Regions from separate parts of the Robertmurraya beringensis genome, predicted to be linked through region 1. Evidence: riboswitches for the same ligand, from Rfam matches in the RefSeq annotation. Region 1 holds a riboswitch; each other region holds the start of a gene.
The links. Region 1 has a riboswitch for thiamine pyrophosphate ahead of ACFFHF_RS23530 (thiazole synthase). Riboswitches for the same ligand answer to the same signal wherever they lie in the genome.
Positions count from the first base shown of each region.

Region 2: it holds a riboswitch for thiamine pyrophosphate, as region 1 does, so the genes downstream of both, ACFFHF_RS19005 (ABC transporter substrate-binding protein) here and ACFFHF_RS23530 (thiazole synthase) in region 1, are expected to answer to the same signal.
Region 3: it holds a riboswitch for thiamine pyrophosphate, as region 1 does, so the genes downstream of both, thiT (energy-coupled thiamine transporter ThiT) here and ACFFHF_RS23530 (thiazole synthase) in region 1, are expected to answer to the same signal.

Region 1 covers NZ_JBHLUU010000127.1:128,968-131,168, forward strand. Annotated here, with positions in the region: gene thiH (2-iminoacetate synthase ThiH) at 1-551, opposite strand, end outside; gene ACFFHF_RS23530 (thiazole synthase) at 561-1,331, opposite strand; TPP riboswitch at 1,433-1,529, opposite strand; gene thiD (bifunctional hydroxymethylpyrimidine kinase/phosphomethylpyrimidine kinase) at 1,535-2,201, opposite strand, start outside.
Region 2 covers NZ_JBHLUU010000119.1:47,162-49,362, reverse strand. Annotated here, with positions in the region: gene ACFFHF_RS19005 (ABC transporter substrate-binding protein) at 1-881, opposite strand, end outside; TPP riboswitch at 984-1,094, opposite strand; gene ACFFHF_RS19000 (peptide chain release factor 3) at 1,285-2,201, shown strand, end outside.
Region 3 covers NZ_JBHLUU010000122.1:8,466-10,666, reverse strand. Annotated here, with positions in the region: gene ACFFHF_RS19950 (divergent polysaccharide deacetylase family protein) at 1-269, opposite strand, end outside; gene thiT (energy-coupled thiamine transporter ThiT) at 366-959, opposite strand; TPP riboswitch at 1,022-1,120, opposite strand; gene ACFFHF_RS19940 (hypothetical protein) at 1,330-1,485, shown strand; gene ACFFHF_RS19935 (hypothetical protein) at 1,524-2,030, shown strand; gene ACFFHF_RS19930 (hypothetical protein) at 2,062-2,201, shown strand, end outside.

The DNA.
Region 1 (2,201 bases):
TACACTTCTTGGTACACCGTTAATCCATCAATTCCACGGGCAACGAGCGTTTGGTACTCTTCCGTATCTAATGGCTGTATCTCAATGGATAAAGAAGAAAAATACTTTTTCATCACATCAATCGTTTCACACAAATAATCTACCGAGGAATGGAGGCGAGATTCTCCCGTTAGCAAGATAATATGTCGTAATCCCATTTTGACAAGTGCCTTTGATTCTTCTTCAATTTCAGCCAGGGTCAATTTTCTACGTGGAAAATCATTATCAATACTAAAGCTGCAGTACGTACATTTGTTCACACAATAATCGGTTAAATACAGTGGTGCGTATAATTGAATCGTACGGCCAAAATGCTGTACGGTACGTTGATGTGCCTTTTGTGCCATTTCTTCTAGACAATTTTCAGCAGCTGGAGATAAAAGAATCAAGAAATCTTCTGTATGAAGTCTCTCTTTTTGCAAAACCCTTCTTACGTCTTGAGTAGTGATGGTAGAAAAAAAGTCGTCAAATGGATAATATTTTACTTTTACATACTCATCATAAAATGACATTCCACTCACCTACCCTAAAAATCCTGTTAATGGAGATGACGCTTGTGCTGTCGTTGTTGTCTGTCCTACTCCACTCGAGTAAGCTTTCCTTCCAGCCTTGACTGCTAAGTCGAATGCAATGGCCATTTCAACGGGATCCTTAGCTGTAGCAATGGCTGTGTTTACCAGTACAGCGGCTGCTCCCATTTCCATCGCTTCCGCTGCTTCAGATGGCTTTCCGATTCCTGCATCAACAATGATTGGAAGCTCCATCTCTTCTATCAAAATTTGGATCAATTCCTTCGTGCGAATACCTCGATTTGAACCGATAGGAGAACCAAGTGGCATAATTGCTGCTGCTCCAGCATTTTGCATCGCTTTTGCTGCCATTAAGTCTGGGCTCATATAAGGTAGAACGATAAACCCTTCATTCGCTAAGATATCAGTTGCCTTAGCTGTTTCGTAATTGTCAGGAAGCAAGTACTTTTGGTCGGAAATGACCTCAATTTTAATCCAGTTCCCCATGCCGGCTGCTCTTGCAAGTCGGGCAATTCGAACCGCTTCGTCCGCCGTTCTTGCTCCCGACGTATTCGGAAGTAGAATCATGTCTTTAGGAATGTATTCTAAGATGTTTTCTTCTCCAGTAGCATTCAGGTCTACTCGTCTTAAAGCGACTGTGACGACTTGTGAACCGGATTGGGTTAGTGCTTCTTTCATTAGCTTGTGATTATAAAATTTTCCAGTTCCTGTTAGTAGTCGGTTATGTAGCTGCGTGTTCCCAATCGTTAATAAGTCGGTCATTGTGGTTCCTCCTATTGGTTCATTTTGGAAATATAAAAAAGACTTACCAATTTTGGCAAGCCTTCACATTCTTACATAAAGCTTTTCCTCATAATAGAGCTCATGTAAAATGATTGCTTCCCTACGTTGGTTCTAACCAAATCAGGTTCAAGGGTTGGAAAGATTCCTCTCAGCTTTTAGGCACCCCTAGCTAATTTTTTATTTTATTTGATTGCGATTTTAACTTTGTTTCGTTTGTATGCCCAATGATTGGTTGGGCCGTGGCCGGATCCGATGTGTAAATCTTCTTCGATGGCTGCCTGAATAAAGTCTTTTGCCACTTTCACCGCTTGAACAACGGAGCTCCCTTTTGCGAGTTGTGCGGTTATGGCAGCGGAAAAGGTACAGCCTGTGCCATGAGTATTTTTTGTGGGAATCCGATTCGAACTAAAGGTGTGAAATTGTTGACCGTCATATAAAAGATCAATCATTTCTTCCCTACCCTGATCATGTCCGCCTTTGATCATGACAGTTTTTGCACCCATGATATGGAGCAATTTAGCAACTTGTTTTCGGTCATCCATTGTCACAATTTTTATTCCTGTAAGCACCTCTGCTTCTGGAATATTTGGTGTCACGATGGTCGCAAGTGGAAGTAATTTTTCTTTTAAAGCTTTAACCGCTTCGTTTTGTAAAAGTGATGCTCCCCCTTTTGCAATCATTACGGGATCTACGACGACATGTTTCATTTCATAAAATTCTATAAATCTCGAAACCGCATCAATGGTATCACTGTTAAATAACATTCCGGTTTTGATCGCATCTGGACGCAAATCTTCAGCAATCGATTGAAGTTGTTCTTGAATCCCTTCCAAAGGAACCTTATAGACA
Region 2 (2,201 bases), on a different contig from region 1:
CCCCATTGGTCTGCATCGTCTTGATATTTGGTAGCAAGCCATTCCTGACTTTTCTTTACAAGCTCTGCGTCAAGTTCTGGAGCAGCTTTGATTAAGACGTCAGCGGCATCGGAAGGATTGTCGATAGCAAATTCATAGCCTTTTGAAGCGGCATTAACAAAAGCTCTTACTGTTTCAGGATCGTTGTTAATCATGTTTTCGCTAGTGGTTAAAACAGGTGTATAGTAGTCTAACTTTTCGGAGTAATCGGTTAAGTAGACCATATTAATGTCTTCTCCTCGTAATTCCGCTTCTACGCCTGTCCAACCGTAGTATATCCAAGCAAAGTCAATATCACGTTTAACAGCGGTAAAGAAGTCCGCATCGCCTATGTTTACAATATTCACCTTTTCTACATCTGCTTGTTCTTGCTTCATAAGTGAGTCGATGACGGATTCTTCAACAGGTGAACCCCAACCACCGTATGTTTTTCCCTCAAAATCTTTAGGGGATTGAATATTTTTAGATGCCGGTGATGCGAAACCAGAAGTGTTGTGTTGAATAACCGCAGCTATAGAAACAAGCGGTACTCCTTGTACTCTTGCCTGTGTAATTCCTTCTTGATAACCTACACCAAAATCAGCTTTCTCAGAAGCAACAAGTTGGTCAGCACCAGCTTCTCCAGGCATCTGAATGGTCACATCAAGACCTTCCTCTTCAAAAAAGCCCTTTTCTTTTGCAACATATAGTCCTGTGTGATTCGTATTTGGAGTCCAATCAAGAACGACAGTCACTTTTTTTAAGTCAGCGCTTGACTCCTCTTGTTCTGTTTGCTGTTCATTTGTTTCTGAACAACCTGCGAGTAATACAGAAGCTGTTATTGCAGCTATCCATTTTTTCATTACTTTCTCCTCCAATGGTATAAGTAGGAACATGACCTGGCCCCATAGACGACAAAAAGCGCCGCAGTTTTTGAACCGGGCGCATATGTTTAAACAATATGATTGTCTAAAGAATATGTTCCCTACGCTGGTTTCATCCAGATCAGGTTCAAAGGGTCAGCATCAATGGGATGCACTCTCAACCGGTCTTCATCGGTTCCCCTACAATTCTTACCTATTTAGTTTCATTTCTATCTCATTATAGCAGAAATTATTTTCTTGAAAAGGAAGAACTTTCTTGGAAAATGAACATAATGATATGTTTGTTGTTGCTTTTGTAAAGAACACATTGCAAACTTTAAACAGTCACGATAAGATTGAAGTTATGGATGAATTTGTGTAAGGAAAGAAAGGAATTTCTATAATGGCAAAAAATTTTAAAGATGATGTACAATCGCGTCGCACATTTGCGATCATTTCCCACCCAGATGCTGGGAAAACGACATTAACTGAGAAGTTATTGTTATTTGGTGGAGCCATTCGTGATGCGGGAACAGTTAAAGGAAAGAAAACGGGTAAGTTTGCTACGAGCGATTGGATGGAAATTGAAAAACAACGTGGTATTTCCGTTACGTCGAGTGTGATGCAATTTGATTATAATGACTGTCGAGTAAATATTCTTGATACACCAGGTCACCAAGACTTCAGTGAAGATACGTATCGTACTCTTACAGCTGTTGATAGTGCGGTCATGATAATCGATTCAGCAAAAGGGATTGAGGAGCAGACCTTAAAGCTATTTAAAGTATGTCGAATGAGAGGCATTCCGATTTTCACCTTTATTAATAAGCTTGATCGTCAGGGGAAATCTCCATTAGAACTTTTAGCTGAACTAGAAGAGGTTATGGGAATAGAATCATATCCGATGAACTGGCCGATTGGAATGGGGAAAGAATTTCTCGGTATATATGACCGTTTTTACAAGCGAATTGAACAATTCCGAGTAGATGAGGAAGAACGTTTTGTTGGGTTAAATGAAGATGGAGAAATAGAAGGAGATCATAAATTAAAGCAATACTCCTTATATGACCAGACGTTGGAAGAAATCATGCTATTAAATGAAGCGGGGAATGAGTTTTCTCGTGAAAGAATAGCAAATGGGGAACTAACACCTGTATTCTTTGGTAGCGCCCTAGCGAACTTTGGTGTTCAAACTTTTCTAGAAACCTATCTTCAATTTGCACCTGCACCTCAAGCACGGGAATCTACAGAAGGAAAAATCGATCCATTATCAGAGGATTTCTCAGGCTTTATTTTTAAGATTCAAGCTAATATGAATCC
Region 3 (2,201 bases), on a different contig from region 1:
GCCTTTCCCTTTTTTGGCTGCATGGGCAAATGTACCATGATCTCTAAACCATTTTCATATGCCCATTCTGCATGCTTTTTTGAAAGTTCATTAAATGGCATAATAGCTGCCGTTATTTGTACGTCACCTTCTAAAAAATCCTTTACACCTCCTACACCACCTCCAAAATCATCAATGATAATAGCTGCCTTTTTCATTTCCTGGCCATACCCATGATGAGGAAACATTGTAAAAATGACTAGGATCATGATAAATGAAGTTTTTTTCATGAAAGCCTCCATTTGAATGTTAGTTATTTGGATAGTTTCTCACATATAGGAAAAACCATACAAAAAACTCGTCCAAAACATTGGACGAGAGTTAAATTACGATATTTTTTTTACGTTCTCTGAGGAAATCCTTTTGTGTAACAGGAATCTTGGAGAACTTGACACTAAAAGGAATAAAACAATGGAACAATAGATGGCGGCCCCAATCATGGTACCACCGTTCACACCTAGTGAAAATAAGAGTGGCGACATCCCATCCGGTGCATTTTCTCCCCAGAATAAAAATCCTGCGATAAAATGCCAAAAATAACGTGCAGCACTTCCGACGAATGTGGCAACTATGATCCATTGAAGGGCTTTCTTCTTATTTTCAGTTAGTGCAACCTGAATTTTTTTCATAAAGAAACCTGCAAATCCAATAAACGCAAAGGCAAGAAAATACTCAATGAAACCCTGTAACGGAGTTAAAATATAAGCATCACCCATAGCAATTTGTAACAGTCCCCATAAAAAGCCAGAAGCTGTTGCTGCAAGGAATCCCCATCTAAAAGCAATAATTAAAATTGGTAGCATCGCAAATGAAATAGAAATATTAGGCGATAGCTTGATCGATGGTAGAAGGTCAAGAATTAGTGCAAAAGCTGCAAAAAAAGAAGCTTCAATCATCATAATTAGTCGTTTGTTTCCCATAAAAAAATCTCCCCTTTTTCTGAAACCTCAAGGAGAGTGTAGAGAGACATGATTGCAAGAAAAATTCAGTCAGTCCACATCCCTGCGCTAGAATTATCTAACAGGTTCAAAGGGTCAGAACAAACGTTCACTCTCAGCATAACGCTCCCCTTGTGGTTTCTTCGTATGTAGTTTATTATTTCGTACTCATTATATCATATAAAATAAAATAGAAAAGCATCTAGTTGGAATTAAATATACTACAATATTAGTAGGCTAATAAGTCAGAATGTCATTTCATTCTGTTATTTTTGTACATAATAAATAGATAAACAATACTAGTTATTGATAGTTTAATATGTATAATTTATTAGAGGGATGTGGTGAGAAAATGAGGGTACAAGAGGTATTACTAGATAATAATAAAAAAAGATACATTCTTTTAGACGAGGAAGGATTGCCGGTAGTTGAGGCAGTTAGATATTTAAAATATTTGGATTCTATTGGTAGAAGCATTTTTTTAAAGTACAATACTATTAACCAATAATTCTCATTATTGTAAAAAACTATAGGAGTGTATTTTTTTTGAAAAAATATTTGTATTTCTTTCTATTTACGATTCTCTTATTCTCTTCATTTCCAAATCAATCCCAGGCAGCTTCGACAGAAGTAACATCCGTTGGTAATACTGCGACTACAGACTATGCTCCAATTAATAAAAAAACTGGTACTGGTGGAGGGGTTTCAACTTTCGGGTTAGACTTTGCTCGTGGTACAGTCTCTTGTTATTCTATTAGCAATAACGTATATTGCCCTTGGACAATTCAGGTTGGTGGTGATGTAATTTCTTATAGTAATGTAACTGTAGAAATTCAAAAAGACCATGGCTTCCTTAATGGAGGTTGGGAGCCCCATAAAACTTTACCTTTCAATTATCGAATTAATACACCAAGTTCTACTATTAGAAATGAAGGATCTACTACTCTCTCTGACGGTGCATATCGTGCCCGACTTGGAGGTACATTTACCACTGTTAAAAATGGTGTGTATGGAGCATGGGCAAACGGATGGTCATACTTCGAGGTTAAATAAATTTAAATTATAGGGACTGGAGTTGTTACCTTTGAAATGGTTAAGCGCCTTGGAAGAAAATGAAACAATACCGTCCAATATTTCGGAAGAAATTTCTGATTTTAAAATCAGGGCACTTGATAATGAAGAAACACTTGTCAAGGAATTTTCTATACTGACTCAGTTTTTTGT